2 linked regions of the Duganella zoogloeoides genome follow. The protein of the gene in region 2 binds, or shares a complex with, the protein of the main gene of each other region. Links are inferred from orthologs where the notes say so. Each region holds a gene or a part of one and is shown on either strand. Other genes may lie near its edges.

Region 1 (15,632 bases), 3.6 Mb from region 2 along the record:
CTGGTTTGCCGAGCGCGACAAGAGCTACGTGATCGAAGACCCGGCGCTGGTGGCGCAAGCGATTGCCGCCTGGGTGCCGGTGCAGAAACTCGACGCGCAAATGAAGGTTCACGGCGACAAGATGCAGGCGCAAGGCAAGGTGATGGAAGCGGCCGCCGAGAAAATGCGCCTGAACCTGGAGGCCAATGGCGGGCTGCGCGAGGTCGAGCAGCGTGGCCACGAGATCGGCCGCGCCGCCGCCCAACAGGCCATCATTGCCCAAAGCCTGGCACAGGTGGCGCTGGAGCGCGCGGCCTTGCCCGCCTCGGACACCGACAAGCGGGCCGCGCTCGACGCCCGGCGCGCGCAGTTGCAGGCGCAGCTGGCGCCACTGGCGCGCGAGATGGACGCCCAGCAACTCCGCCTGGTGGCGCAGTCGGCCAAAGTGGGCCAGGACATGGGCCGCCGCATGGCCGAACTGAGCAAGCCGATGGGCGTGATAGGCCGCGAAATGGGCGCACTGGGGCGCCAGCGTGCGCAAGCCCAGCGCGAGGCCGAACTGGCCATGAAAGCGGTATTCAAACAAGCGCTCGGCAGCGGCAAGGCCGTGGCCACCACGCCGTCGGCCTGATGGTGCGACTGGCACCCCGGGCGTGATGCCCGGCGTGCCACCTTGCCCAACCGGCGCCAGCACCCGCCAGCACGGCGTCACTTTGCCGCCATGCGACTGCCAACCGACTGCCTGCCGGCTGTCAAACGACTGCCAACTGGCTTCCAACTGGGTGCCACTGACTATCCACCGACTGCCAACGCGCGACCAACCTGGCGCCAGCCGGTGTCCGGGCCCGACGCGGTGGCTGGCGGTGCTTGACCAGGCATCCCGGTATAATCACGGGATGCAAAATCTTCTCCATAACCTGAACGACGAACAACTGGCCGCCGTCACCCTGCCGGCCCAGAGCGCCCTGATCCTGGCGGGCGCCGGTTCCGGCAAAACCCGCGTGCTGACCACCCGTATCGCTTGGTTGATCCAGACCGGGCAGGTGTCGCCGTCGGGCATCCTGGCCGTGACCTTTACCAATAAAGCCGCCAAGGAGATGATGACGCGCCTGTCGGCCATGATGCCGATTAACACGCGCGGCATGTGGATCGGCACCTTCCACGGCCTGTGCAACCGGCTGCTGCGTACGCACTACCGCGACGCCGCGCTGCCGCAGACGTTCCAGATTCTCGATTCGCAAGATCAGCTGTCCGCCATCAAGCGCCTGATCAAGGCCAATAATGTCGATGACGAAAAGTTTCCACCGAAAGAGGTGATGTACTTCATCAACGGCGCCAAGGACCAGGGCCTGCGTGCCGACAAGATCGAACCGTACAACGCCGATGAGCGCAAGAAGGTCGAGCTCTACCAGCTGTACGACGATCAATGCCAGCGCGAAGGCGTGGTCGATTTTGCCGAGCTGCTGCTGCGCACGTATGAACTGCTGAGCCGCAACCAGCCGCTGCGCCAGCACTACCAGCAGCGCTTCCAGCACATCCTGGTCGATGAGTTTCAGGATACCAACGATTTGCAGTACAAGTGGCTCAAGCTGCTGGCCGGCCATGGCGAAGGCGGCGGCGGGGCCTTGTTCGCGGTTGGCGACGACGACCAGAGCATTTACGCGTTCCGCGGCGCCAACGTGGGCAACATGATTGCGTTCGAGCGCGAGTTTCACGTCAAGAACCTGATCAAGCTGGAGCAGAACTACCGCTCGCACGGCCATATCCTCGATGCGGCCAACGTGCTCATAGCCAACAACAGCAAGCGCCTGGGCAAGAACCTGCGCACCGACGCCGGCCACGGCGAGCAGGTGCGCGTGTATGAAGCCACGTCCGACCTGGGCGAGGCGCAGTGGATCATCGAGGAAACGAAAAACCTGATCGCCGACGGCGCCGCGCGCAGCGAAATCGCCGTGCTGTACCGGTCCAACGCGCAGTCGCGCGTGATCGAGCACGCGCTGTTCTCGGCCGGCATTCCGTACCACGTGTACGGCGGCCTGCGCTACTTCCAGCGCGCCGAGGTCAAGCACCTGATCTCGTACCTGCAATTGATGGACAACCCGCACAACGACTCGGCCTTCATGCGCGTGGTGAACTTCCCCACGCGCGGCATCGGCGCCCGCACCATCGAGAACTTGCAGGGCGCGTCAGCCCAGTACGGCGTGTCGCTGTACGCGGCCGTGCCTTACATGACCGGCAAGGGCGGCACGTCGCTGGCCGGGTTCGTCAAATTGATCGAAAGCGCGCGCTTCGAGAGCCAGCAGATGGCGTTGCCGGAGCTGGTGCGCCTGGTATTGGAAGCGAGCGGCCTGCTTACCCACTACCAGACCGAGAAGGAAGGCGCCGACCGCATCGAAAACCTGGAGCAAATGGTCAGCGCCGCCACCCAGTTCGTGGCGGAAGAGGGCTACGGTCACGGCGCCCCCGCGCACCTGGGGCCGCAGTCGCAGGCGCAGGCGGGCGCGGCCATTGTCAACGAGGATGGCGTCGAAATTTTAGATGCCGACGCGCCGCTGGCTACCGTGATGTCGCCGCTGTCGGCGTTCCTGTCGCACGCATCGCTCGAAGCGGGCGACAACCAGGCCACGGCCGGCCAGCAGGCGGTGCAGATGATGACCGTGCACTCGGCCAAAGGCCTGGAATTTAACAACGTGTTCATCACCGGGCTGGAAGAGGGCCTGTTCCCGCACGAGAGCAGTTCGCGCGAGGAGGGCGGCGTGGAGGAAGAGCGGCGCCTGATGTACGTGGCGATCACGCGCGCGCGCCAGCGCCTGTACCTGTGCTTCGCGCAAACGCGCATGTTGCACGGCCAAACCCGTTACAACATGAAATCGCGCTTCTTCGACGAGTTGCCGGAAGATGCACTCAAGTGGCTGTCGGCCAAGGCGCAAACCCACTGGTTCGCCAACAAGAAAACCGCGTGGGACGAGGCGCCATTGATCGGCTCGGACAATGCGATCGCCCAGAAAATGCAGCAAAAGTCATCGGGCTGGCGCATCGGCGAATCGGTCGAGCATGCCAAGTTCGGCGAGGGCGTGATCGTCAACATCGAAGGCAGCGGCGCCAATGCCCGCGCGCAGATCAATTTCGGCAGCGCCGGGATGAAGGTGCTCGATTTGAGTATTGCCAAGCTGGAGCGGTTGGGGCGATAACTGATACAAGAAAGGGCGCACTCTGCGCCCTTTTTTTACGCCATCGTATCCGGCCTGTCGTGCTTTTCCAGATCCACCGGCGCCGCTGCCTGCGGGTGGTCGAACATGTCGCGGTACGCCACATACAGGGTGCAGTGCGCCAGCACGATCAACAGCAGCAACAGCGTGAAAATCCCCGCCATCGCCATTTGCGACGCACCGAAGATCATCGCGACGATGTTGGAGCTGACGAAATACAGCAGGTGCAGCGCCGCCGTCGCGATGAACATCGGCTTGAAGGCGCGCACCACCGATACCACGCTGAAGAACAACGCCTTGCCCACCGTGATTTTTTGCCAGAACACCAGCGGCGCGGCAAAGCAGGTCAGGATCCAGGTGATGGTGTACATGGCCGAGGCGATCAGCATCGGCACCACCATGGTTTGCAGCAGGGCGGGATCGACCTTGTCCGGATGCTCGGCGATGCGGGCCAGCACGTCGCCCGACATGCTGTAGACCACGACGGCAGCGAGCAGCAATACCACCAGGTTGAGCGCGCCCAGCGTCAGCAGCGGACCGCGGGCAGGCTTGCGGAAGCCGCTCAGCAACAAATTGGGCAGTGCGCGCTTGCCCTCGTCCGCGTGCCGGCAACCTTCGAGCATGGCCACCGAAAATAGCGGAGTGAGCAGGAATACGGCCAGTTGTCCGACCGGGATGATCATGATGAACATCGACAGGAACATGCAGCAAAAGAACAGCGCCATCAGGCCGCCGGGTTGCTTGCGGAACAGCAGCAGGCCCTGTTTAACCCAGTGCACGCCGGTGCGGGCGGTGTATTTAGTCATCAAAAAAGCTTCGGCGCCAGCGTGGCGATACGTTCGCGCAAGATGCGCTCAAAGTGGGTGGGATCGTGTGGCGTAAGCATTTCTGCCTCCCGCGGCTGGTAGTAATCATACAGCCGCGAGAGCCAGAACCGCAGCGCGCCTGCGCGCAGCATCGGTTGCCAGGCGGTTTGTTCGGCGGCGGTGAACGGCCGCACGCCGTGGTAGGCGTCGAGCAGGGCGCGCACGCGCGCCACGTCGAGCACGCCGGTGTCGAGATCGATACACCAGTCGTTGACGGTGACGGCCACGTCGAACAGCCAGGTGTCGCAGCCGGCAAAGTAAAAGTCGAAGAAGCCGGTCAGGCGCTCGCCGTCGAACATCACGTTGTTGCGGAACAGGTCGGCGTGCACGGGTCCGGTCTGCAACTGCTTATATGTGTCGCAACCGGCAAATGCTTCCTGGAAATGCATCTCGGCCCGCAGCAGGTGCGCATTGCTGTCGGACAGGTGCGGCAAGACCTTGGGCGTGGTGTCGTTCCACCAGTCCAGGCCGCGCAGATTCGGTTGTTGCAGCGGATAGTCGCGGCCGGCCAGGTGCATGCGCGCCAGCATGGCGCCCACTTCGGCGCAGTGCACCGGTTGCGGCGCCATTTGCGAACTGCCTTCGAGCTTGGTGACGATGGCGGCCGGCTTGCCGTGCAGGGCGACAATCAGCTCGCCCCGGTGGTTGGGAATCGGCGCCGGCACCAGTACCTGGCGGTCTGCCAGGTGGCGCATCAGTTGCAGGTAGAATGGTAGCTGCTCAAACGACAGGTTCTCGAAGATAGTGAGTACATACTCACCTTGCTCGGTGTCGAGGAAAAAATTGCTGTTTTCGATGCCGGAAGCGATGCCTTTCAAGGCGGTTGGCTTGCCGAGGGGAAATTGCGTGATCCACTGGTTGACGTCGTCCAGGGTGACCGGAGTAAACACTGCCATGAGAAGCTTGATGGGTTCGGTGAACGGGCGCGCCGCTGCACAGCGTGCGCGCCGAAATCCTGCGCTGCGCCGGAGCGCAGCCGCAGGTGCTTATTTGGTGACGGGCGCGGCGGGCGGCGGTACGTCAGTGGTGCTGTCGTCTTCTACCGGGGTCTTTTTCTTGGGGCCGCCGAATTCCAGCACCTTCCATTGCGGGCCACTCAAGGTAGGGCCCGGACCTTCGCCGACCGGTACCGGGCCGGCCGGGTGGGCCGGACGCACGGTATAAGTGCTGCCACCGGCGGTAACGGTGGTGTTGATCAGGTTGCCGTTATTGTCGCGGTTATCCTTGATCTGGGTACCCTGCTGCGACTGGTTGGATCTGACGTTGACGCCATCTTCGGTGACCTCCTCCAGCTTTTCCAGCTTGGGCGGCTTGTCGCTGGGCGGCGTTTGTGCCATGGCGTGAGCGCCGATGGCGAGGAGCAGGACAGGCAAAAGGGAGGAGGTGCGCTTCATGATGGATCGCCTTGACGTAGTCTGACCGGGTGGGGAATGCGTGATATTTTTAAGTATGGTCCATTGTAACAAACGTGCACGAATCCCTGCTCTAAAAAGCCCATTTCCGCCTCTTCAGTAAGGTTTCCTTAAGAAACCATTTCAGTTTTGGAAATCCCGTGCGGCGGGCGAAGCGCTGCTTAAAACCTGCGATAATGCGCCATTCACTCTGCGAGTCGCCGCTGCTGTTACTGTTGCGGCCACCGCACGCCCCTCACATAGATCAGTTTCTTATGCAAAATACCCTGCTGTTAGTCGACGGTTCCAGTTACCTTTATCGCGCTTTCCACGCGCTGCCCGACCTGCGCAGCCCGGACGGCTACCCCACCGGCGCCATGCACGGCATGGTCAATATGTTGCGCCGCCTGCGCGCCGACTACCCGGCCGCCTACATCGCCTGCGTGTTCGACGCCAAGGGTAAAACCTTCCGCGACGATATGTATCCCGAATACAAGGCCACGCGCGCGCCGATGCCGGACGACCTGCGCCTGCAGATCGAGCCGATCCACGAGGCGGTCAAGGCCATGGGCTGGCCGATCCTGATGGTCGATGGCGTGGAAGCGGACGACGTGATCGGCACCCTGTGCGTGGATGCGGTCAAGGCCGGCATGAAGGTGGTGGTGTCCACCGGCGACAAGGATCTGGCGCAACTGGTCAATCCGAACGTCATGCTGATCAACACCATGAACAACGAGAAGATGGACGAAGCCGGTGTGCTGGCCAAGTTCGGCGTGCCGCCGAACCGCATCATCGACTACCTGACCCTGATCGGCGACACGGTCGATAACGTGCCGGGCGTCTCGAAATGCGGCCCGAAAACCGCGCTCAAATGGCTCACCGCCTACGACTCGCTCGACGGCGTAATGAGCAATGCCGACAAGATTACCGGCGCCGTCGGCGAAAACCTGCGCACCGCGCTGGCCTGGCTGCCGCGCAGCCGCGAGCTGATCACGGTAAAAACCGACTGCGACCTGGCCGATCACATGATGTCGATCAGCGAATCGCTGGTGGCGCGGCCCGAGGATGGTCCCACCCTGGTCACGTTCTTCACCACGTACGGCTTCAAAACCCTGATGCGCGAGCTGAGCGCGGTGACACCCACCGCTGCGGCCACGGCTGCTGCTGCCAAGGCAGTACCGGCCGGCGGCGCGGTCTCGGCCACGCAGGACATGTTTGGCGAGCCGCCCAAGGTCAACGTCAACTACGAGATGGTGCTGACCGACGCCCAGCTCGATAAATGGCTGGCGCTGATCGATGCGGCCGTGTTGACGGCAGTCGATACCGAAACCACGTCGCTCGAACCGATGACCGCGCAACTGGTGGGCATCTCGCTGTCCACCGAGCCGGGCATGGCCTGCTACATCCCGGTCGCGCACGCGTACGCGGGCGTGCCGGAGCAGCTGTCGCGCGAGCACGTGCTGGCAAAACTCAAGCCATGGCTCGAAGACGACAGCAAGCTCAAGGTGGGCCAGAACCTCAAGTACGACAGCCACATCTTCGCCAACCACGGCGTCCAGCTGCGCGGCATCCACCACGACACCCTGCTGCAATCGTACGTGTTCGAATCGCACCGCACCCACGGCATGGACGACCTGGCCCTGCGCCACCTCGATCACACCACGATTCCGTTCGTGGACGTATGCGGCAAGGGCGTCAACATGATCACGTTCGACAAGGTGGAACTGCAACGTGCCACCGACTACGCGGCCGAGGACGCCGACATCACCTTGCGCCTGCACGGCGTGATGGCGGCCCAGGTGGAAAACGACGACAAGCTCAACTACATCTACCGCCAGATCGAGCTGCCGACCGCCGTGGTGCTGCAAAAGATCGAACGCAACGGCGTCCACATCGACGCCGCGCTGCTCGACATCCAGTCCGCCGAACTGGGCGCGCGCATCGTCGAACTCGAAGCACAGGCGCACGAGTTGGCCGGCCAGCCGTTCAACCTCGGTTCGCCCAAGCAGATCGGCGAAATTTTCTTCCAGAAGCTGCAACTGCCGGTGGTGAAAAAGACCCCGAGCGGCGCACCATCGACCGACGAGGAAGTGCTGCAAAAGCTGGCCGAGGACTACCCGCTGCCGAAAGTGCTGCTCGAATACCGCAGTCTGTCCAAGCTCAAGTCCACGTACACCGACAAGCTGCCCAAGATGATCAACCAGGACACCGGCCGCGTGCACACCAACTACGCGCAGGCGGTGGCGGTGACGGGCCGGCTGGCATCGAACGACCCCAACCTGCAAAACATCCCGGTACGCACCAGGGAAGGTCGCCGCATCCGCGAAGCGTTCATTGCGCCGCCGGGCAGTCACCTGGTGTCGGCCGACTATTCGCAGATCGAGCTGCGCATCATGGCCCATATCTCGGGCGACGAAGCAATGCTGCGCGCCTTTGCCGACGGCGAGGACATCCACCGCGCCACCGCCGCCGAGATCTTCGGCGTGCCGCCGGCCGAGGTGACCAGCGAGCAGCGCCGCTACGCCAAGGTGATCAATTTTGGTTTGATCTACGGCATGAGCGCGTTCGGCCTGACCGCCAACCTGAACATCGAGCGCGCCGCCGCGCAAAATTACATCGACCGCTACTTCGCGCGCTTTTCGGGCGTGAAGCAGTACATGGACGACACCCGCCTGCAGGCGAAAGCGCGCGGCTACGTGGAAACCGTGTTCGGCCGCCGCCTGTGGCTGCCTGAAATCAATTCCCCGAACGGCCCGCGCCGCCAGGGCGCCGAGCGCGCGGCAATCAACGCGCCGATGCAAGGCACGGCCGCCGACCTGATCAAGCTGGCCATGGTGGCAGTGCAGAACTGGCTGGAAGCGGACAAATTGCAAACCCGCATGATCATGCAGGTACACGACGAACTGGTGCTGGAAGTGCCCGATGCCGAGCTGGAGCTGGTCAAGCAGAAGCTGCCGGAACTGATGGCAGGCGTGGCGCAATTGAAAGTGCCGCTGCTGGCGGAAGTGGGTGTCGGTAAAAACTGGGAAGAGGCGCACTAATTTAGTTATTTCACTGACGGAGAAAACGCATGGATGACTTGCAACGCGACGCAGAGAGTTTGTTGAAAACCCCGCTATCGGACGGCCTCGACCGCCGTGACTTCATCAAGGTCGCGCTCGGTACGGGCTTTGCCGTGGCCGCCATGCCGGTGGTCGCGCAAAACGTCATCAAGACCGATACTGCCGGCCTCACCGCCGGCACCATCACGCTCGACGTGGCTGGCCAGGCCGTGCCGGTCTATCGCGCCCAGCCGGAAGGCAAGACCAACCTGCCGGTGGTGCTGGTGATTTCCGAAATCTTCGGCGTGCACGAACATATCGCCGACGTGGCCCGCCGCTTCGCCAAGCTCGGCTACCTGGCGCTGGCGCCCGACCTGTTCGTGCGCCAGGGCGACCCGCAAAAGGTCGCCTCGATCGCCGAACTGCAACGCGACATCATCGCCAAGACCCCGGACGCGCAGGTGATGACCGATCTCGACGCGCTGGTGGCATGGGCCAAGGCCAACAACGGCAATCCGGACAAGATCGCCATCACCGGTTTCTGCTGGGGCGGCCGCGTGACCTGGCTGTACGCCGCCCACAATCCGGCCATCAAGGCCGGCGTGGCGTGGTATGGCCGGCTGGTGGGCACTACCAGCGCCAACACGCCCAGGCATCCGGTCGATATCGCGCCATCTCTGACCGTGCCGGTGCTGGGCCTGTACGGTTTGAAAGATACGGGCATTCCGCAGGAATCGGTCGAAGCGATGAAAGCGGCGCTGGCCAAGGGCGCAAACAAGTCGACTTTCGTGGTCTATCCGAACTCGGGCCACGCCTTCCACGCCGACTACCGGCCCAGCTACGTCGAGGCGGACGCCAAGGATGGCTGGGGCCGCATGCTGGCGTGGTTCAAGCAGAACGGCGTGGCGTAAAGCCAGACTAAAGAGGGACCGATGGGCCAGGAAGGCTGTTTTTAGCCAAAAATGAGCAGAAATGCGTGCCGGGCGGTAAAATAACGCCCCGGCCCCCTCTGTGGACGGGCCAGGCACAAGAGGCTATACCATCGATCCCGTACTCATTTCCATCATTCTGGCGACCACGCTCGCCGGCGTCGTCAGCATATCGGCCGCTGCCGTGTTCTCGTTTACGCTGCTGTCGAAGGTGGTCGAGCGCATGGTCAGCCTGTCGGTCGGCCTGATGCTGGCCACTTCGCTGCTGCATGCACTGCCTGAAGCATTCGATTCCACCGCCAGCCCGCGCAGCCTGTTCGCGACCCTGCTGGCGGGCCTGCTGGCGTTCTTCGTGCTGGAAAAGCTGGCCATCATGCGCCACTCGCACCACCACGAACACGACGGCCATCACCACCACCACGGCCACGACAAGTCCGAGGCCGGCAAGGCCGGCTGGATGATCCTGGTCGGCGACGGCATGCACAATTTTACCGACGGCATCCTGATCGCGGCCGCCTTCCTGGCCGACCCGCAACTGGGCCTGGTGACGGGCCTGGCCATCATCGCCCACGAAATCCCGCAGGAAATCGGCGACTTCATCGTGCTGCTCAACGCCGGTTTTTCGCGCACGCGTGCCTACATCTACAACCTGCTGTGCAGCCTGTTGTCGATCGCCGGTGGCCTGCTCGGCTACTACTTCCTCGACCGCGCCAGCAGCCTGATCCCGTACGTGCTGGTGTTTGCGTCGTCGGGCTTCATCTACATCGCCGTGAGCGACCTGATGCCCCAGATGCAGCGGCGCGCCACGCTGCGCGAATCGGTGCAGCAAGTGCTGTTGATCGCCACCGGCGTGGCGATCGTGGTGTTCTTTACCAGTCACCGCTGACCATAAAGCCCAGCTTGCTTGCAGTCTGGAGCGGGAGGGGTAAGATGGCGGGATGGACCTTCCTTCTCAAAAGCAGGCAGCGGCGCTGGCAGCACTATCGGCTGCGGACTCTGCGCGCCTTGAGCGTCTGGCAAGCAAGGCCAACGTCAGCGTGGACAGTATCTGGCCCGAGATTTACCTGTACGGCTTCGACGATATCGAGGATTCGGTGCAAGCCAATCTCAATGCCGATGAGGACATTGCAGCAGGGTGCACTGTCGCTCACGACGATGTGATGGCACAGGCACGACGCATCTTGGACGCCAATGTGCGCGGCAAGCGTAAAGCAGGCTAAGCGGACTGTAAGGTGGTCGGCAGCCGCACAGCGAGCGCTCGACCAGACCATGGCGCACGTCAACGCGCAGGATTATTCCACCGGACTCCTGGTATTGCAGAGGGTCACTAAGGTGATCGACCTTTTGTCTACTCAGCCTGATATCGGCACGCGACGTATTTGCCAGCGCTACGCCGCTATCCGGTTCCCAAAACTGGACACACCATCGAGTATCGTGTGACAGCCAACGACATCGTCATCGTCCGTTGGGTACGCAATGTAAGAATCCGAAAAACTTAATCCTGTCCCGTCGCCACCGGCCGCGCCGGATCGGCGCACCACTGGCTCCACGAACCCGGGTACAGCGCCGCGCCCGGCAAGCCCGCCACTTCCAGCGCCAGCAGGTTGTGGCAGGCGGTTACGCCCGAGCCGCATTGCATGATCGCCTGCGGTGCGCTGGCAAACAGCGGCGCCCACTCGGCCTTCAATTGCGCCGCATCCTTGAAACGGCCGTCAGGCGCCAGGTTATCTTTGAAAAAGCGGTTACGCGCGCCGGGGATATGCCCGCCCACCGGATCGATGGTTTCGTTCTCGCCGCGATAGCGGTCGGCGGCGCGCGCATCGACCACGGTTTTATTTTGCGTGGCCAGGTTGGCCACCACATCGTCCACCGCTACCGTCTGCGTCAGGCTTGGCCGTTCGGCAATAGCACCCCGCGCGCGTGGCGCCACCGGCGTGACCAGCGGCTCACCGGCGGCCTGCCAGGCGGCCAGGCCGCCGTCGAGCACGGCCACGGCCGGGTGGCCGATCCAGCGCAGCAGCCACCACAGGCGCGCGGCAAACATGCCGCCGTGGGCGTCGTAGGCCACCACTTGCGTGTCGTCGTCGATGCCCCAGGCGCGCAGCGTCTCGATCAGGACGGTGCGCTCGGGCAGCGGGTGGCGGCCACGGAATACGCCGTCGAGCCCGGTCTTGGCGCCGGACAGGTCGGTATCGATATTGGCGAACTGGGCGTTCTGGATGTGGCCGGCCGCAAAGGCGTCGCGGCCGGCGTCCGGGTTCATCAGGTCGTGGCGGCAGTCGAGCACGACCCAGCGGCTGTCGAGAACGTGCTGGGCCAGGTCGGCGGCGCTGATCAGGGTGGTATGCATGGCGAACACTCCGTGGACTACACTTCGCTGGAAATCGGGTCGGCCTTGTCGATGGCCTTGCCGCGCTCTGTATTGCGGGTATTGTAGAACGTTGCGGCCACGCCGGAAGCGAGAATGATGGCGATGCCGGTCCAGCTCATCCAGCTGAACACGTCGCCGAACACCAGCACGCCCCAGATGCTGGAAAACACGATGCCCGTGTATTGCAGGTTGGCCACCACCAGGGTCTGGCCCAGGCGGTAGGCGCGCGTCATGGCCACTTGCGCGCTGGTGGCGCAGATGCCGATGCCCAGCAGCAGCAGGCCGCCGTGCCAGCTGTTGATCGGGTGCCAGGTCACCGGCTGGTCGCCGCTGAGCAGCAGGTTGCCGAGCAGGCCGGCCACGATGTTGGTGACGGCAAAATAAAACACCACGCGGCTTTCCGGTTCGCCGGCCAGGCCCAGCTTGCGCACCTGCATATAGGCCATGGCCGTCAACAGGCTGGAGAACAGGGCGACCAGGGCAGGCGTGAGCTGGTTGGCGTGGAAGGCCGGTTGCAACAGCAGGACCACGCCCACAAAGCTCATCATCACGGCCATCATCAGCGGCCACTTGATGTCGCCCTTGGCGTGCCACCAGCCGAGCGCGAACAGCCACACGGCGATCCAGATCGGCGACAGGTAATTGAGGGTCATGGCCGTGGCCAGCGGCAGTTCGGCAATCGAGTAATACCAGAGCCACAGCGACACCACACCAATGATGCAGCGCCACAGGTGGGCCAGCGGCATGGTAGTGCGGAAACTGCCGCCCTGCGACTTGATGATGATGGCCAGCACGATCACGCCGACCACCCCGCGGTACATGACGATTTCGGAGGTGGAGAATTCTTCGGATGCCAGCTTGACGCACACCCCCATGACGGCGAACATAAAGCTAGCGAACAACATCCAAAGCGATTGCATCCAGTTTCCTTTTTATAAATCTATCTTGGATCGGTACCATTCGTGGAAGTGCTGCATGCCATCTTCCATCGGTGACTGATAAGGGCCGGCGTCGGTCTCGCCCCGGGCGCGCAGGGCTTTGCGACCGGCATCCATGCGCAAGGCGATTTCGTCGTCTTCCGACACGGTTTCCATGTACGCGGCGTGCTCGGCCTCGATGAACTCGCGCTCGAACAGCACGATTTCCTCGGGGTAGTAGAACTCGACCACGTTGCGGGTGCGCTGCGGACCATCGGGCCACAGGGTGGATACGACCAGCACGTGCGGATACCACTCGACCATGATGTTCGGGTACAGCGTGAGCCAGATCGCGCCATACGGCGGCGCCTCGCCACCACGGAATTTCAGTACCTGCTCCTGCCAGCGCTTGTAGACTTCGGAGCCGGACTTGAGCAGGCCCTTGTTCACGCCCACGGTTTGCACGCTGTAGTCCTGGCCGAATTCCCAGCGCAGGTCGTCACAGCTGACAAAGCCGCCCAGGCCAGGGTGGAATGGCTCGACGTGGTAGTCCTCCAGGTAGACTTCGATAAAAGTCTTCCAGTTGTAATCGCACGTTTGCACTTCCACGCGGTCGAACATATAGCCGGAGAAATCGAGATCCTTCGTGACCGAGAGGTTCTTGAGCTTTTCCATGACGTTATAGCCGTTCTGCTCGAACTGCAGGCCGTTCCAGCTTTGCAGCTTTGTCTTGGGCAGGTTCAGGCACGGCGTTTCGGCGAAGTGGGGCGCGCCGATCAGTTCACCCTTGAGGTCGTAGGTCCAGCGGTGCAGCGGACAGACGATATTATTGGCGTTGCCGCGGCCATTGAACATCAGCGCCTGCCGGTGGCGGCAGACGTTGGACAGCAATTCGAGCCCATTGGCGTTGCGCACCAGCATGCGGCCTTCGTTTTCGGCCGCGAGCGTGGCAAAGTCGCCGACCTCGGGCACCATCAGTTCGTGGCCGACGTAACGCGGACCACTCTGGAATAACTGCTGCTTTTCGCGCTGTAACAGCGCCTCGTCAAAATAGACGTCAACCGGAAGTTGCGCGTTAGAACGCGCCAGCTTGGCGTGGGTACCCAGATCGGACATCCAAACCCCCCTTAATTAAAATACATCAAACCAAGAAGAGACAGAATCCGCAAATTCCTGAATTCAAGTAAGTTGAAAATAGTATTTCGGACAGAACCGGCAATTATACCGTTTTTTACCGGGCGGGGGCAGAGGGAGCACTGGTCCAACTTGTAGGGAAATGCAAGAAATGCATGCACTTCACGTATACAGTGGCGATTACGATAAAATCCGTCATCCGTCCGGGTGGCGTCCGTATTGTTCCACCGGAGTGGGTGGTTTGTTCTAAAATAACGGGCTACACTGCCTGGCAAGCTTTTTTGCCTTGAAACCTGAGTGACCATGTCTGAAAACGACGAATAACGATGTCTAAGAAATTATCTGCCGAAGCTGCAACGACCGCCGCCGCCGCCAACGTCTCGTTTGAAGAAGCGATGGCAGAGCTGGCCCAACTGGTTGCGCAAATGGAAGCCGGCCAGCTGCCGCTCGAAGCATCGGTGGCCGCCTATGCGCGCGGTTCCGAGCTGGTCAAGCTGTGCGCGGCCCAGCTCGAAAAAGTGGAGTCCCAGGTCAAGGTGCTCGAGGGCGACATGCTCAAGCCATTCGAACAAGCCGCCGAGGCCGAACAATGACCGCCGCCTTCGACGACTGGATGAAAACCGTGCAGGCCGGCTCGGAAAACGATTTATCGGGTTTCCTGCCCGCTGCCACCGCCACGCCCACCAGGCTGCACGCCGCCATGCGCTATGCGCTGCTCGGTGGCGGCAAGCGCGTGCGACCGTTGCTGGCCTACGCGGCCGGCGCGCTGTTCGATGCCGATGCCGCCATCGTGGCGCGCGCGGCAGCGGCCGTGGAAATGATCCACGCCTACTCGCTGGTGCACGACGACATGCCTTGCATGGACGACGACGCGCTGCGCCGTGGCAAGCCCACGGTCCACATCGCCTACGACGAAGCAACCGCGCTGCTGGTCGGCGACGCGCTGCAATCGCAGGCCTTCGTGGTGCTGGCCGAGGCCGACACCAGCCTGATTCCACCGACGCGCCTGGCGGCCATGTTGAAGGTGCTGGCCCATGCATCGGGCTCGGCCGGCATGTGCGGCGGCCAGGCCATCGACCTCGACAGCGTGGGCCTGAGCTTGACCCTGGAACAACTGGAACAGATGCACCAGCTCAAAACCGGCGCCTTGCTGCGCGCAGCCGTGCTGCTGGGCGCGCTGGCCGGCAAGGACCTCGATGCGGCCGCGATGGCGGCGCTGGACCAGTATGCGCGCGCGATCGGCCTGGCGTTCCAGGTCGTCGATGACGTGCTGGATGCCACCGCCGATTCGGCCACGCTGGGCAAGACCGCCGGCAAGGACGCGGCTGACAACAAGCCGACCTACGTGTCGATTTTGGGGCTGGAGCCATCGCGCGCGCTGGCAGAAACATTGCGGCTCGATGCGCACGCAGCGCTCGCGCCGTTCGGAGACAAGGCTCTGCGGTTACGCGAACTCGCGGATTTGATCGTGCAGCGGAAGGCATAAATGAACTTGCTAGAAAAAATAGATTCACCGGCCGACGTACGCGCACTGCCGTACCATCAACTCACGCCGCTGGCGCACGAACTGCGCGCCTACCTGCTCGACTCCGTCTCCAAGACGGGCGGTCACTTGTCGTCCAACCTGGGCACGGTCGAGCTGACGGTAGCGCTGCACTACGTGTTCAACACGCCGGAAGACCGCATCGTGTGGGACGTGGGCCACCAGACCTATTCGCACAAGATCCTCACCGGCCGCCGCAGCCGCATGCACACGCTGCGCCAGCTCGACGGCATCTCGGGCTTTCCCAAGCGC
Region 2 (15,621 bases):
TTCGACCGGCAAGATCCCCGCGACGGTGCCGCTGCCGGCCAGACCTATGCGCAGTCGCTGGCCAAGGGCGGCGTCAACATCGCCGACTACATCAGCAACGGCAACAGCCGCAAGCCGTTCAAGGATGCGTGGGCGCCGCGCCTGGGCCTGTCGTACGATATCAACGGCGACCGCGCCTCGGTGCTGTTTGCTGGCTGGGGCAGGGCGTATGACCGCGCAATTGCCAACCACGCGCTCGACGAGGCGCAAAAGAACTCGCAGCCGGGCGGCGAAATCTGGCTGATCAGGAACAACCACAAGATGGCGTACACCGACCAGTTCAGCGTTGGCCTGCGCCAGGCGCTGGGCCGCTGGAACGGCGAAGTGGGTTACACCAATTCGCGCAGCCGCAACCAATTCAACTGGTTCGGCGGCAACCGCGACGTCAACGGCACCTGGGGCAACGGCAGCCCGATCGATCCGCTGTTCGGCTCGGTGCCGGGTTACAGCACCCTGGTGCTCGGTGACTTCATCACCCAGGCCAAGGCCGAGAACATTTACCTGAAACTGGACAAGCCTTATACCAAGGCGTCCACCTGGAGCCTGGGCGCGACGTACACCTACAGCCGCGGCGAAACCACCAACAACGAGTGGACCAACAACACCTTCAACTGGACCTACGGCCGCTACGCCACTGCCTGGAATCCATCGACCGACGTCGAAAAGCACCGGCTGGTGGTGGCGGGCGTGTCGGACGGCTTGCTGCCGTTCGGGTTGATGGTGTCGGGGAAAGTGACGGTCGGCTCGGGCCTGCCGTACCGGATCACCGACTGCTCGCGCGGTTCCACCAGCTGCGTGGCGGCCGAAGGCAAGGGCAGCAACTTCCGCCAGGTGGACGTGGGCCTGGCCAAGGAAGTCAAGTTCGCGTTCGGCGCGCTGTCGCTGCGCGCGGACGTGCTCAACCTGTTCAACAGCATCAACTACGGCGGTTACGACGGCTGGGGCGGCGGCCCCGGTAATCCGCAAAACCGTCTCGGCGGCGACAATGCCAACCTCGGCGTGCCCAACTCGGTGGGCGGCCCGATGCGCACCGTGAAGTTCAGCGCGCGTTACGCTTTCTGATAGCGCCAGCGTGCGCAGGGCGGTAAGTTTGCCGCGCGTATGCTGATGCTGGTATCAAATAACCGATGTTCCAGGCAGGTTATTTCTACGGTGCAGAGTTGGCGGTGCGAAGTCTTTTTCGCCGAAGAATCCATACTCGAGTGAAGTTGCAATTCGCTCAGCGGTCATGTGGAATTGCGCTGCGATTTCCGGCCTGAACAGACGGCTGCTGACCGCCTTGAATTTGGCAAGCCAGCGCACAAAGTGTTCGCTGGTGACTCCTTGCAGCAGCATGTGTTTGCCGAAGACATTCCCCTGGAAGCTTTTTGTTCCCAACATCACCGTCGCCCAGAAGTCGACCATGCGGTCGAGATGCGGCGCCCAGTCCGCGCCGATGGCAGCCTCGAAGATTGGGAAAAGCTCTGCGTCGCCCCGTACATCGTCATAAAACTGATGGACAAGCATCGTTATCGATGCGGCAGTGAGTTCGTGATATGCCATTGCTGATCCTTGTACTTGTGCGGCTTTTACCCGTCTGGCGGACGAAGATTATGCTTTGAGGTCGATGCTGACAGGAGTAAGTGCATCGGCGTATCCGTGGTTCACATTGCGGTGACCCATTTCATCCTTGCGCACTTCCACTACCACGTCACGCAAGCGGGCATTTGCAGGCAGGTTCCAGTAAGCGATGGCGATCGCTGGCGCCGGCACGTTCTCAACCCGTCCAGCATCGATCTCTTCAAGGTAGAGTGTATAGCTCACCACCGCTTGTTCCTCAAAATAGCCGACCAGGCGGTGGGCCGTACGGGCAGAGACCAGGTAAAGCAGGAAGAAGAACATAAAAAACAGGGCCTGAACAACCAGGATCACGACGCGTTCAAACCAGCTGGGCTTGGCGATCTCGACGAATGTCATCAAGTGCATGCGTTCATTTTCAGCCTCGTCCAGCAGCGTACGGATCCAGTTGTTGTCATCCACCATCCAGCGCAGGCAGCGCAGGTGGACCAGCATTCCACCAACCATGCCCGGTACTGCGGCGACGGTCTCCAGCACGATGGCGCGGTTGCCGTAGCGCTTAGCGAAGAAGGTGTCGGCGAAAAAGCGCAGCGTCAGGGTGATCCCCAATGCGATGCGATCAGAAATGTTGCGGGCGGCATGGTGGTCGTCCAATGCGATGTGGTCACTTGTTTTCATTTTTTTGCTCCCGTCAGTGTGATATTGCTAGAAGAAGGCATGTAATCGGCCGGATCACAAAACATGTAGGTAGAATACATCTTTAAAAATAAACCTGTCAATGCACTTGAAAAATTAATATTTGCCCTGTAACCGCACGGCCCTCAAGCTCTACCATTAGTTGGGGGGCGGCATCGTCCGAAGGGCCACTATCAGCTAATCTTGAACCAACGTATTTTGCAAGCGCAACATATTTCAACCTCAGGAGATACCGCATGAACACCATACCTTCCAGCGCCGCACACTACCGTAGCACCCCTGTATTTACCCAGGACACCGTACCCGCAGCCTTGCAGCGCGCGCATACCACCGCTGCCGATGTATGGGGCCGCATCACCATTCTGGAAGGAAGCCTGCTCTACCGGATCACCGATGCACGGCGCGAACCGGAAGAGATTCTGTTGACGCCGGATCAGCCGGGTATCGTGGAACCCGCCATTCAACATGAGGTTGCCTTAGTCGGCCCTGTCACTTTCCAGATCGACTTCCATCGGTAGCGTGCAGACGCCCGTCAGGCCACCGGTCAGTGAAATTATTTGACCGCTTGTTCCCATTCCTCTATATTTAGATAATTATCTAATTAGATGTTTATCTCAACATGAGTGCCACCAATAGCGCGTTCAAGGCGATTGCCGATCCTGCGCGGCGCGAGATCCTGCGGCTGCTGCGCGATGGCGAGATGACGGCCGGCGACCTGGCCGAGCGTTTCGACACGAGCAAGCCGACCATGTCGCACCACTTCGCGGTACTGGTGGAGGCCGACCTGATCGCGCGCCGGCGCGAAGGGCAGACCATCTGGTACAGCCTCAATACCACCGTACTGCAGGACGTCGTCGCGTGGATGATGGACCTGACCGAACCCACCGGGAGGAAAAAATGAAAACCCGCTTCATTACCATCTGCCTCGTATTGATCGTCCTGGTCAGCGCCGTCACCTGGCATTACTTCCCGGCGTTGCCCGAGCACATACCGTTGCACTGGAATGCCGCCGGCGAAGTCGATGGCCATGGCCCGCGCGCCATGCTGTGGCTGCTGGGTCCCGGCTTGATGACGCTGGTCGCACTGCTCGGGCTGGCGCTGCCATGGCTGTCACCGCGCCGCTACGGCGTCACCGCGTTCGAGTCCACCTGGCTGTATTCGACCGGCGTGGTCGTGGTGCTGCTGGCGTATGTCCACCTGCTGGTGCTGATTGCCGCCACCGGCGGCCAGGTGCCGATGGACGGCGCGGTGCCAGCCGGGATGTGTATCGTGCTGATCCTGGTCGGCAACCCGCTGGGCAAGGTGCGCAAGAATTTCTGCCTCGGCATCCGCACGCCCTGGACCCTGAGCAGCGACCGCGTGTGGTATGCGACTCATCGCCTCGGTGCCAGGCTGATGGTTGCCAGCGGTGTGCTGGGCCTGGTCGGCGTGCTGGCTGGCGCGCCGGGTTGGCTGGTGCTGTTGCTGATGTTCTGGTGGGCGCCGGTTGCGGCGCTCTATTCGCTGGCGTGCTACAAGCGGCTGGAAAAAGCGGGTACGCTTGAATCCAGCTGAGCCGCCTTTCCATCCCTTTCAAGGAGTCCGTTGATGCGTATTACGCTGCCTTTGTGCACGCTGCTGTTCTGCTCGATGGCCAATGCTGCGGTACACGCTGCGCCGACTGTATCCGCCGCGCCCGCTGTACCCACTGTGCCGGCCGTGCCCGCGCCAGCCCTTACACGGGCCACGCCCGCCGCGCCCGTCATACCGGTCGCACCTGCGTTACCCTTTGCGGCGCGTGAAGTGACGCTCGATGTCGGTGGCGGCACCCTGCGCGGTACGGAATTGGCGCCCAAGGCGGGGGAGAGCGGCAAGGTTCCGGTCGTGCTGCTGCTCGCCGGCTCCGGCCCCACCGACCGCAACGGCAACAGCATCGCGCTGCCCGGCGCCAATGACAGCTTGAAGATGGTGGCCGAAGGGCTGGCGGCGCGTGGCATTGCCTCGGTGCGGTACGACAAGCGGCTGATTGCAGCGAGCGTCTCGCCGCAGTGGAGCGAGGCTGATCTGCGCTTCGACGATTTTGTCAACGACGCGGTAGCGTGGATCCGCCAGTTGAAAACCGATCCGCGCTTCTCCAGGGTGGTGGTGGCCGGGCACAGCGAGGGCGCGCTGATCGCAGCAGGCGCCTGCCGGCGCGGCGCGGCCGATGGGTGCGTGGAGATTGCTGGCATAGGGCGTGGTCTCGATGAAGTGCTCGACGAGCAATTGAAACCCCACCTGGCGCCCGAACAGTTTGCGCAGCACACCCGCATCGTGGCGTCGCTCAAGGAGGGCAAGCTGGCGGACGCGGTGCCGCCTGAGCTGATGATGTTGTACCGGCCGTCGGTGCAGCCTTACCTGATTTCGTCGCTGCGCCACGAGCCGCGCGACGCCATCGCCGCCTTGACCATGCCGGTGCTGATCGTGCAGGGCACGTCCGACATCCAGGTGAAGGTGGCCGATGCCGAAGCGCTGGCCAAGGCCCAGCCGGCCGCCAAGGTGGTGATCGTCGAGGGCATGAACCACCTGTTGAAAATCGTCGGCGACGACCAGGCCTTGCAGGTCAAGTCGTACGGCAGCAATGAGCTGCCGGTGGCGCCGCAGTTGCTCGATGCGGTCGCCAACTTCGTGCAGGGACTATAGGGAACCTCGAAAAACCGTAGCGAGCGGTTCGTTATCGTCGCGAGTAGCGCAGGCGTACCGAGGTACGCTGAGCAACGGAGCGGTAGCGGGCCGCGCAGTAGGTTTTTCGAGTTCCCTACAGAGTCAGCCTTCCCGGCGCTCCACCCGGCCACCGACGTGACGCGCAAAGCGGGTAGGATCGTCGCCATGGACGGGCGCCATGTCGGGCCACGGCCAGCCGCCGAAACCGGTCTGCTGGTAGTCGGCGTGGGCCTGGCGAATTTCCTGTTCGCTGTTCATCACGAACGGGCCGGCCTGCACCACGCGCTCACCGATCGGGCGGCCTTGCAGGACCAGGAACTGCGCGGGTTTGGCGCCGTTCTTCAACAGCAGCGGGGCGTCGGTGCGCAGGTCGTTGGCGCTGCGCGCTGCGATCGACTGGCCGCCGATGGTGGCGCCGTCGCCGTCAAAGTAGTACAGCGCGCGCCTGGTCTGCGCACCGCGCGTTGGCGGCAGGGTCCACTCGGCGCCCGGTTCCATCGTGATCACCCAGATCGCCACGTCGCTGTCGTCGGCGGCTGCCCACGAATCGGGTGGGGGCGCCAGCGGTTTTAATTCCGCCAACTGGCCGGCGACGCACAGCACGTCGGTGCGCGCGCCGGAAGCATCGGCCACCACCTGGCGTGGCACGTCTTCGGACCACAGCATGGTGAAATGCGGTTCGACCATCTTGCTGCGCGCGGGCAGGTTGAGCCAGATCTGGAACAGCTCGAGCGGGTTGTCGGCATCGGTTTTCAACAGAGGGAACATCTCGGAATGGACGATGCCGCGACCGGCCGTCAGCCACTGCACGTCGCCGGCGCCGAAGCGCGCCGCGGCGCCCAGCGAATCGGCATGGTCGATCAGGCCCCGCCGCACGATAGTCACGGTTTCGAAACCGCGATGCGGGTGGCCGGGGAAGCCCGGTATCTGCTGGCCGTGGTACATATTCCAGCCGTCGACATTGGCGAAATCCTGGCCGATGTTGCGGCCGGAAAGCGGCGTGGCCGGGCCATACTGACCGTTACCTTGCGGGTAGCCGTCGACATGGTGGACGCAGAATAAAAACGGGTCCATGGTGGCCCAGGGCATGCCCAGCGGGCCACTACTCAGAATTGGATTCATTGTGTAACCTTTATGACGGCAGCGTATCCGCGCCCGGGGCGCCGAACAGCTGCTTCTTGAGTCCATGCAGCTGGTCGCGCACTTGCGCGGCTTTTTCGAATTCGAGGTTCTTGGCGTGATCGACCATGGCTTTTTCGAGGCGCTTGATCTCCTTGGCGATCTGTTTTTCGCTCATCGATTCGTACTTGGCAGATTCCTGCGCCACCGCCAGTTCTTCCTTCGCCTCCGAAGGGCTGAACACGCCGTCGATCATGTCCTTGATCTTCTTCTGCACGCCGCGCGGCACGATGCCGTTGGCGGTGTTGAAGGCGATCTGCTTGGCGCGCCGGCGTTCGGTTTCGCCGATGGCGCGCTCCATCGAATCGGTCATGCGGTCGGCGTACAGCAGCGCCACGCCGTTGAGGTTACGGGCGGCGCGGCCGATGGTCTGGATCAGCGAGCGCTCGGAGCGCAGGAAGCCCTCTTTGTCGGCGTCGAGGATCGCCACCAGCGACACCTCGGGCAAGTCCAGGCCCTCGCGCAGCAGGTTGATCCCGACCAGCACGTCGAAGGTGCCCAGGCGCAGGTCGCGCAGCAGTTCCACGCGTTCCACCGTCTCGATATCGCTGTGCAGGTAGCGCACCTTGATGCCATGGTCGCTCAGGTACTCGGTCAGCTGCTCGGACATGCGCTTGGTCAGTGTGGTGACCAGCACCCGCTCGTTCTTGGCCACGCGGTCGGTGATCTCGGACATCAGGTCATCGACCTGCGAGCTGGCCGGGCGCACGATGATCAACGGGTCCACCAGGCCGGTGGGGCGCACCACCTGTTCCACCACCTGGTCGGCGTGGGTCTTTTCGTACTCGGCCGGGGTGGCCGAGACGAACACGGTCTGGCGCATCTTCTGCTCGAATTCCTCGAACTTCAATGGCCGGTTGTCGAGCGCGGACGGCAGGCGGAAACCGTAGTCCACCAGGTTGGTCTTGCGCGAACGGTCGCCGTTGTACATGGCGCTCAACTGGCCGATCAGCACGTGCGACTCGTCCATGAACATCAGCGCGTCCTTGGGCAGGTAATCGACCAGGGTAGGGGGCGGGTCGCCCGGCATGGCGCCGCTCAGGTGGCGCGAGTAGTTCTCGATGCCCTTGGTAAAACCGATTTCCTGCATCATTTCGAGATCGAACCGGGTGCGCTGCTCGAGGCGCTGCTCTTCAATGAGCTTGCTTTCGTTGCGGAAGAATTCGAGGCGGTCGCGCAATTCGAGCTTGATCGACTCCACCGCGCGCAGCACGGTCGACCGTGGCGTGACGTAGTGCGAGCCGGGATAGACGGTAAAGCGCGGGATCTTCTGTTTTACGCGGCCCGTGAGCGGATCGAACAGCTGGATCGATTCGAGCTGGTCGTCGAACAGGTCGAGGCGCACGGCCAGGTCGGCATTCTCGGCCGGGAAGATGTCGAGCGTGTCGCCGCGCACGCGGAAGGTGCCGCGGCCGAAATCGACTTCGTTGCGCGTGTACTGCATCTGGATCAGGCGCGCGATGATGTCGCGCTGCGAGACGCGGTCTTTTGCGCGCAGCGTCAGGATCATCTGGTGGTATTCGTTGGGGTTACCGATACCGTAGATGGCCGAGACGGTGGCCACGATCACCACGTCGCGCCGCTCCATCAGCGACTTGGTGCACGACAGGCGCATCTGCTCGATATGCTCGTTGATCGACGAGTCCTTTTCGATGAACAGGTCGCGCTGCGGCACGTAGGCTTCGGGCTGGTAGTAATCGTAGTACGAGACGAAGTATTCGACCGCGTTCTCGGGGAAGAATTCCTTGAACTCCGAGTACAGCTGCGCGGCCAGGGTCTTGTTGGGTGCGAAGACGATGGCAGGGCGGCCCTGGCGCGCAATCACGTTGGCCATGGTGTAGGTTTTGCCGGAACCGGTCACGCCGAGCAGGGTCTGGAAGAACAGGCCGTCGTTGATGCCCTCGCACAGCTGGTCGATCGCTGTGGGCTGATCGCCGGCCGGCGGGAACGGCTGGTGCAGCTTGTAGGGCGAGTCGGGGAAGGTGACCACGGTTGCCGCAGAAGTGTCTATTACGGGTAATTCAGCCATCTTGATCAGACCTTTGTTAGAATGACGGCCTGCCAGCGGCCTAATTTTCGGATACTAGTAAGGGGCGCTGTCAAAATTTTCCACTGCGAACCGCTCAAATCGAATCCAATCTTATCATGACGAATCCTAGCTTGTTCAGCGCCATCGACATGGCCCCACGCGACCCGATCCTGGGTATCACCGAAGCCTTCAACGCCGACCAGAACCCGGCCAAGATCAACCTTGGCGTCGGTGTCTACTATGACGACAATGGCAAGGTGCCGCTGTTGGCTTGCGTACAGAAGGCCGAGGAAATCCTGATCGCCGCGCCGGCGCCGCGCACCTACCTGCCCATCGAAGGCCTGGCTGCCTACGACAAGGCGGTGCAAGAGCTGGTATTTGGCGCCGACAGCGCGGTAATTCAAGAGAAGCGCGCGATTACCGTGCAAGCCATCGGCGGCACCGGCGCCCTGAAAATCGGCGCCGACTTCCTCAAGCGCTTCGCGCCCGATGCCCAGGTCTACATCAGTGACCCAAGCTGGGAAAACCACCGCGCGCTGTTCGAAAGCGCCGGCTTCACCGTCAACAACTACAGCTACTACGACCCAGGCACCCACGGCGTCAACTTCGCCGGCATGATCGCCGACATCAAGGCCATGCCTGCCGGCTCGATCGTGCTGCTGCACGCGTGCTGCCACAACCCGACCGGCGCCGACCTGACATCCGCCCAGTGGGATGAAGTGATTGCAGCCGTGACCACCGGCGGCCTGGTGCCGTTCCTCGACATGGCCTACCAGGGCTTTGGCGCGGGCATCGCAGAAGACGGCGCCGTCGTGCGCCGCTTTGCCGACGCCGGCGGCCCGCTGCTGGTCTCGAACTCGTTCTCGAAGTCGTTCTCGCTGTACGGCGAGCGCGTGGGCGCCCTGAGCGTGGTGGCCGCCAGCGGCGAAGAAGCTGCGCGCCTGATGTCGCAAGTTAAACGCGTGGTGCGCACCAACTACTCGAACCCGCCGGTCCATGGCGGCAAGGTCGTCGCCACCGTGCTGACCACGCCGGAACTGCGCCAGTTGTGGGAAGACGAGCTGGCCGGCATGCGCGTACGCATCAAGGAAATGCGCGAAGCGTTTGTCGCCAAGCTGAAAGCCAAGGCGCCGTCGCACGATTTCGACTTCGTGCGCGACCAGGTGGGCATGTTCTCGTACTCGGGCCTGACCAAGGAGCAGGTCGGCAAGCTGCGCGAGCAATCGATTTACGCCGTGGACACGGGCCGTATCTGCGTGGCAGCACTGAACTCGCGCAACATCGATACCGTTATTGACGCCATCGCCAAAGTACTCTAAAATCTTGCTTCTTCGGATCGCGGTAACGTGATTCGAGATGGCAACAAGACGTACCGTTAAGAATTGCACTGAAAGAATTCTTTCTTGAAAGTGCAAGGCAAACAGTATAAAATGTTGCCTCTTTTCCCTGATAGCTCAGTTGGTAGAGCGACGGACTGTTAATCCGCAGGTCCCTGGTTCGAGTCCAGGTCGGGGAGCCAGAATTTCAACACAGCGCCGCGGTGCTGTGTGAACCGATGAATGCAGAGCTCGCAGCATGCATCGGGTAGTACCAAGCGACACAATTCCCTGATAGCTCAGTTGGTAGAGCGACGGACTGTTAATCCGCAGGTCCCTGGTTCGAGTCCAGGTCGGGGAGCCAGAATACAAGAAGGCCACGTTGAGAAACGTGGCCTTTTTCGTTTACCGCCCCCAAAAAAAACTTCGGGGGCGTAACTATTCCCCCGAAGTTTGCTTACCTCACGGCCAAACCGCCTCAGTCCAATCCCGCCACACCTTCAACCGCGCCGGCTCCGCCCCCATCTGCGTTGCCTTCCACAGTCCGTATTGTTCGGTCTGCTCGGTGGTCACCTGGCCTAGGTTGTTGGTGATCATGTAGTAGCCGCCGTCCGGATACTGGCCCAGCGGCGCCCTGGCCTGGTCGAGGCAGTAGCGGAAGCCGGCGACGTTTTCCGGTTCGCCCAGTTCGGTGTTGGCCGGGTCGCAGCGGCGCCAGGCGCTTGCTGGCTGGTGGGTATACAGCGCGTTGAACTGGCCGATCGCACCGTTCACGGTTTTCAGGTAGAGGCCCGGCTGCAGTTCGTCGAGGAAGCGGTAGCGCGAGGGTTGTACGCCTTCGCGCGTGGCCTTGTCGAGGAAGTTGGCGGTGGCCAGGTGCTTGACGATCTGGGCGCGGCCGTAGCGGGCGGCGTTGTCGTAGCCGGTGGGGCCGTTCGGGTCCCAGATCGGGATAGCGTTGTTGACGTATTGCGCGCCCTTGATGCGTCCTTGCAGCAGGCGGACGTTGTGGCTGTTTTGCAGTGCGCGCGCCGCCGGTGTGCCGGAGCCCACGAGGTCGCCGATGTATTCGTCGAACGCGGTCAGGTACGGCCAGTCCATCGGGTAGTTCACCCAGCCGCTCTGGCCCCCGGGATTGACCGTCATCTGCAACTGGTACCACTGGTTGCTGCGGTAGTAGGAGCCGACGATGTTGTCCGCCTCCCATGCCGTATACCATTCGCGCGTGATCTTGCCCGCTGCGTTCTTGTCCTCCTGGTACACCATGTGCGGCGCCAGGAAGAACAGGCTGACGGTCTGGAACGGCCAGCCGTGCGCCTCGCCGCGACCCTTCCACTGGCCGGTGGTTTTATCCTTGTCGCCGATAAACCAGGTCTGGTTGCCTTCGAGCTGGTAGTCCTGCGCCAGTTCCCACTGCTTGACCACATTCCAGTGGAACATGCTGGCCACCGCGCGTTCGATGAAGGCGTTCGTGGTGAAGTCGCGCGGCTTGGCGGCGGCCATGGTGGTGCTGTTGGCCAGGGTTTGCAGGTAGGCCGCGCCGCGCTGGGCGCCGTATTGCTGGCCGTTGTCGGCAATGTGGTTGCCGCGTCCGCCGCCGAGGAATTTATAGGCGTCCCACCCGGTAAACGTCATCATGGCATTGATCTGCACCCGCAGGTCCGGGATCAGGTGGCTGTAATCGGCGCGGTTGCCGTTGGGGTTCTTGTGCTGCTCGAACCAGTTGATCAGGTCATGGTAACGGCCATTGGGATTTTGCCAGCCTTCGTTCGGATGCTGGATGCCGTTGGTAAAGCCGCTGCCGTCTGCAGTCGTGGGCCAGATGTCGAGCGGATGGGTGGTGGGTAGCCAGGCATTCCAGTCGGGGAACTGCATCGGGATCGCGGTCTCGCGCACGTTCATGGTGGCGTCGGGATTCATCACGCGGTCGATGTCGGCCTGGGTGAGGGCCAGCGGCGCGTTCAAAGGCTTGCCGAACAGCGCTTTCACGGCATCGGCCGGATTGGTCAGTACCGCATCGAGGCCGGCGCCGGCCGACCATTCGGTAGCGCAAGCAGCGGTAGTGCAATCGAGGCCGGGGCCGGGCTGGTATGGCGGATTCCATGGTCGCGCCCTGGCCACGTAGGGTACGTCCTTGAGCGATGCGCGCAGGAAGGCGGCGATCTGCGCACCCTGCATGTCGGACAGGCCGTGGAAGCGGCTGCGCTGGACGATGGCATTGTTTGAATAATTGAAGTACTGCAGGTCGCGGCCATTGTCGGCGTGGCACGAAGCGCACGCGGCCTGCAGCTTGCGGGTGACGATGGCCGACTTGGCGTTGTTGCCATGCGCGTACCACAAGGCTTTGCCGGCATCGATGCCGGCTTGCGCCAGGTTGCCAGTGCCGCGCTCGCTCAGCGGATCGAAGTGCTGCACGGTGGTGGTGTCCACCTGCGCCGCGCTGGCGTCCTGCAATTGCAGGTTGAGGATGCGGTAGCCGTTCGATTCGCCGTCGGTGCCGTTGAAGCGGAACTGGATGCGGTTCATGCCGGGCAGCGCCACCAGGCGCGCCCTGGCTGCCGCGTCGAGCGGCACGGTGATGCGGGTAGTGTAGAAGCCGCCGTTGATGCCGCCATGCAGGCGCTCGTCATCGGCCAGCACCATGTTGGCATCGGTAACGTCGATCCACGGCGCGTTGCTGTCGTCGCCAGCGCCGCCAAGGATGCGCATGCTGGCCTTGATCTTGACGGGCAGGGCGGTGGTGGCCTCGAATTCGGGCGCGCCGTAGAAGCCGCAGCGGTGGCACTGGAACCACAATTGTGTCGCGGCGCCGAGCTTGTCGGCGGCCAGGCCCAACCGCGCTTCGGCGATCACTGGCGTGGTCGGCGAACCGTTGCCCAGCACTTCGAGTGGCAGCACCAGCGCATCGTTTCCGGCCAGCACCGTGGTGGCGGCGAAGCTGGCGGTCTTGGCAGCCGGTTGCCGGTTGGCGCCATCGCCGGCGCCGCAGGCTGCCAGCAGGGCGGCCACGGCCAGCGCGCACGCCGTCCGTAATCGTGAGCGGAAATTGTTCATTGGTGTTCCCCGGGATTGATGGTTGATTCGATATGTTTGATGTGGCGGTAATGCCGGAGAATGTTACCGGAAATCAAATTCGATTTGAAACGAACAAGGTCTGCTATGAGGCATAGGCGGATGGCTCACAGAATTTGCATTTCGGCACAAATGTTTCATGAAATCGCAGGTATCGGTGGACGTGAATCTTGCATCTGGTTATTCTTCTAACTCGGGACGCGGTCGTTGCGCAGCGCGCACCTGCGCCCAGCTTTTACAATTGAAAAGGTCACAGAGGTTCACCATGAGTTTTGAGAAAGAAACGGTTGTCTACGGCACCGAGGATGTGCTGAAGAGCTTGTGCGATTCCGTATCGCGCGTGATCAACGTGGCCACGCAGAGCCGCGTGAACTATTCGGGCATGGTGCAGCGCATTACCAAGATCGGCCTGAAGCCGGACATCGGTTGCTTCGTGCTGTTCGACGGCGGCTTTACCGGCCTGGTGGTGCTCAACTTCAGCGCCGCCACCGCGATGGAAATCTACGAGCGCTACATGCTCACCATGGGCATGCCGAAGTCGGAACTGGCCACCGCCCACACGTCGGACGAAGTGTCCAACATCATGGGCGAGCTGATGAACCAGATCGTCGGCGACTTCACCGGCAAGGTCCGCCGCGAGCTGCAAACCAACATCACCCAGAACCAGCCGAAAATGCTGGTGCTCAACAAGCAGGTGATGCTGAACGTCGATACGCCGCTGGACCGTCCGGAAATCCGCCGCGTGACGTTCTATACCGAGAAGAACAACATCTTCTACCTGGAACTGGCGATCGACCGTACCGAATTCATCCGCCTGCACGACTTCGACACCCACGAAGAAACCGATGCCGACGCCCTGATGGATGCCGAACGAGCCAAGGGTAACCAGGGTTCCCAGTCCGCCCCGGTGGATGACATCGACGACAACTCCGACCTGCTGCGTTCGCTAGGCATGTAACAGCTGTGGTGTTTTTCACACACACGGTGAAGATTTCATGAAAAAAGTCGCGCCCAACGGACCTGGGGTAACGAAATAAACAGTATTGATTTTTCGCCAAAAGGCGCCCCGCTGCACAGCCGGGCGCCTTTTTATATTCTGTAAACACATATCGTGTACCGAATATCTAACACTTAAGCGAGCTGGTCATATATTCGGCTTGCAATACCACCTATCAATGAAAGAAAATACCGCCTTTCTCAAAGCGGGTGCATTCTAGACATCTTCAAGATGCGTTGCCCCGCTTGAACCGCCATGGTCGCGACAGATGATCAGCCGGAAGCCAGACCACAAAAGAGAAGACAGGAGACACTGTTTCGCACTCTTTATCCAGCCAATTAAATCGGGAATTTCGAATGATCAAACTGTCCAAGATGCACAAGCGCCTGCTGGCGCTGAGCGCCGTTATGCCTATGGGTGCCGCAATGGCCCAGACTGCAACCCAACCGCAACTGGAAACCGTCGTGGTAACCGCCCAGCGTCGCGCTGAAAACATCAAGGACGTGCCGGTATCGGTGACGATGCTCAAGGACGAGCGCCTCGATGTGCTGCTGTCCGGCGGCCAGGACATTCGCGTGCTGGCAGGCAAAGTGCCATCGCTGAACATCGAATCGTCGAACGGCCGTACCTTCCCACGCTTCTACATCCGCGGCTACGGCAACACCGACTTCAACGCCTTCGCCTCGCAACCAGTGTCGCTGATCTATGACGACGTGGTGCAAGAAAACGGCATCCTGAAAGGTTTCCCGATGTTCGACCTGGCCGGCGTGGAAGTGCTGCGCGGCCCGCAAGGCACGCTGTTCGGCCGCAACACCCCGGCCGGCGTGGTCAAGTTCGAATCGGCCAAGCCGAACCTCGACAAAGTGGAAGGCTATTACAGCCTGTCCGTAGCAACCCACAACACCATCAACCTCGAAGGCGCTGCCAACGTGCCGCTGTCGAAGGAATGGGCAATGCGCGTATCGACGCTGCGCCAGCACCGCGACGATTTCGTGGACAACACCTTTACCGGCGCCAAGGATTCGCTGGAAGGCTACAACGAACACGCCGAGCGCGTGCAGTTCCTGTACAAGCCGAGCACCACCTTCAACGCGCTGTTCAATGTGCACTCGCGTACGACCACCGGCAGCGCGCGCCTGTTCCGTGCTAACCTGATCCGCCAGGGCAGCAACGACTTCGCCGACGGCTACGACTTCACCAAGATCGGCACCAATGCCCAGAACGGCCAGCACCTGCGCACCAACGGCGCCAACGTGCGCCTGTCGTGGGACCTCGGTGCGGTCAAGCTGTTTTCGATCACCGGCTACGAAGGCGTGGACGACTACCTGTCCCGTGGCGACATCGACGGCGGCTATCCGAACCAGCCGGGCGTGCCGTTCCAGGTTGAAACCGCCGGTGGCCTGAGCTACCTGAAGCAGTACAGCCAGGAATTCCGCGTCGAATCGAAAAACGCCGGTCCCCTGAACTGGCAGACCGGTGTGTACTGGTTCAAGGAAAGCGCCGAAGGCCTGACCGACAACTTCGACACTGCCGGCGCCCGCACCTCGCACCTGGTGAGCCACCAGAACAACACCGCCAAGGCTATCTTCGGCTCGTTGACTTACGACCTGAGCAGCGACCTGGTCCTGCGTGGCGGCGTGCGTTACACCAACGACAAGAAGGACTTCCGCACCGTTACTAACATCAACGTGCCACAAACGGGTCCAAGCACGGCCGACGCCGACAAGAGCAAGGCCAACTGGGATGCCAGCCTGACCTACAAGATCAATCCGGACGTGAACGCCTACGCCCGCGTGGCGACCGGCTTCCGCGCGCCAAGTATCGCAGCCGCATCGGCAGCCGTGCCGATCACCGTGGCCGATGCGGAAACCATCACCTCGTATGAAGCCGGTATCAAGGCCGACCTGTTCAACCGTCGCGCCCGCGCCAACTTCAGCATCTACAACTACGAAGTCAAGAACCAGCAGCTGACCGTGGTGGGCGGCCTGTCCAATGCCAACCAGCTGATCAACGCGGCCAAGACCAAGGGCCGCGGCGTGGAAGCCGATTTCGAA

What was found.
Region 1: the proteins of uvrB (region 2) and SR858_RS02585 are in contact, whole or in part, in a crystal structure (PDB 7EGT), measured with the Thermus thermophilus proteins. The link is inferred for Duganella zoogloeoides from one-to-one orthologs. Residues at the interface, in WP_096411307.1 of Thermus thermophilus: Glu23, Leu25, Arg26, Asp27, Gly28, Glu29, Arg30, Phe31, Arg55, Glu326, Asp327, Phe328, Glu379, Ser382, Gln383, His398, Gly400, Arg401; in WP_096412145.1 of Thermus thermophilus: His654, Arg656, Phe657, Gln666, Asp668, Glu669, Lys680, Arg681, Leu682, Ser683, Lys685, Tyr686, Ala687.

What each region holds. Positions count from the first base shown.
Region 1 is NZ_CP140152.1:573,113-588,744, forward strand. The notes cover bases 512-3,522. They hold SR858_RS02585 (UvrD-helicase domain-containing protein), read left to right. Parts: upstream 512-875; coding sequence 876-3,170; downstream 3,171-3,522. Other genes in these bases: SR858_RS02580 (M56 family metallopeptidase), read left to right, coding at 512-610; SR858_RS02590 (BPSS1780 family membrane protein), read right to left, coding at 3,206-3,522. In the rest of the region: more of SR858_RS02580, read left to right, coding at 1-511; more of SR858_RS02590, read right to left, coding at 3,523-3,994; SR858_RS02595 (homoserine kinase), read right to left, coding at 3,994-4,950; SR858_RS02600 (hypothetical protein), read right to left, coding at 5,041-5,448; polA (DNA polymerase I), read left to right, coding at 5,721-8,486; SR858_RS02610 (dienelactone hydrolase family protein), read left to right, coding at 8,516-9,397; SR858_RS02615 (ZIP family metal transporter), read left to right, coding at 9,600-10,301; SR858_RS02620 (hypothetical protein), read left to right, coding at 10,354-10,635; SR858_RS02625 (sulfurtransferase), read right to left, coding at 10,911-11,765; SR858_RS02630 (DMT family transporter), read right to left, coding at 11,783-12,706; SR858_RS02635 (aromatic ring-hydroxylating oxygenase subunit alpha), read right to left, coding at 12,719-13,819; SR858_RS02640 (exodeoxyribonuclease VII small subunit), read left to right, coding at 14,164-14,430; SR858_RS02645 (polyprenyl synthetase family protein), read left to right, coding at 14,427-15,323; dxs (1-deoxy-D-xylulose-5-phosphate synthase), read left to right, coding at 15,324-15,632. UniProt on the Escherichia coli protein: A helicase with DNA-dependent ATPase activity. Unwinds DNA duplexes with 3'-5' polarity. Translocates on single-stranded DNA with 3'-5' polarity. Initiates unwinding more efficiently from a nicked substrate than double-stranded DNA.
Region 2 is NZ_CP140152.1:4,133,216-4,148,836, reverse strand. Bases 5,645-8,644 are described here. They hold uvrB (excinuclease ABC subunit UvrB), read right to left. Parts: upstream 8,183-8,644; coding sequence 6,107-8,182; downstream 5,645-6,106. Other genes in these bases: SR858_RS18295 (amino acid aminotransferase), read left to right, coding at 8,299-8,644; SR858_RS18305 (pirin family protein), read right to left, coding at 5,645-6,096. Outside these bases: SR858_RS18340 (TonB-dependent receptor), read left to right, coding at 1-1,101; SR858_RS18335 (group III truncated hemoglobin), read right to left, coding at 1,156-1,581; SR858_RS18330 (alternative oxidase), read right to left, coding at 1,630-2,274; SR858_RS18325 (DUF1971 domain-containing protein), read left to right, coding at 2,529-2,810; SR858_RS18320 (autorepressor SdpR family transcription factor), read left to right, coding at 2,912-3,193; SR858_RS18315 (SdpI family protein), read left to right, coding at 3,190-3,846; SR858_RS18310 (alpha/beta hydrolase), read left to right, coding at 3,880-4,953; more of SR858_RS18305, read right to left, coding at 5,077-5,644; more of SR858_RS18295, read left to right, coding at 8,645-9,501; SR858_RS18280 (hypothetical protein), read right to left, coding at 9,961-12,552; SR858_RS18275 (DUF3334 family protein), read left to right, coding at 12,836-13,528; SR858_RS18270 (TonB-dependent receptor), read left to right, coding at 13,924-15,621. UniProt on the Escherichia coli protein: The UvrABC repair system catalyzes the recognition and processing of DNA lesions. A damage recognition complex composed of 2 UvrA and 2 UvrB subunits scans DNA for abnormalities.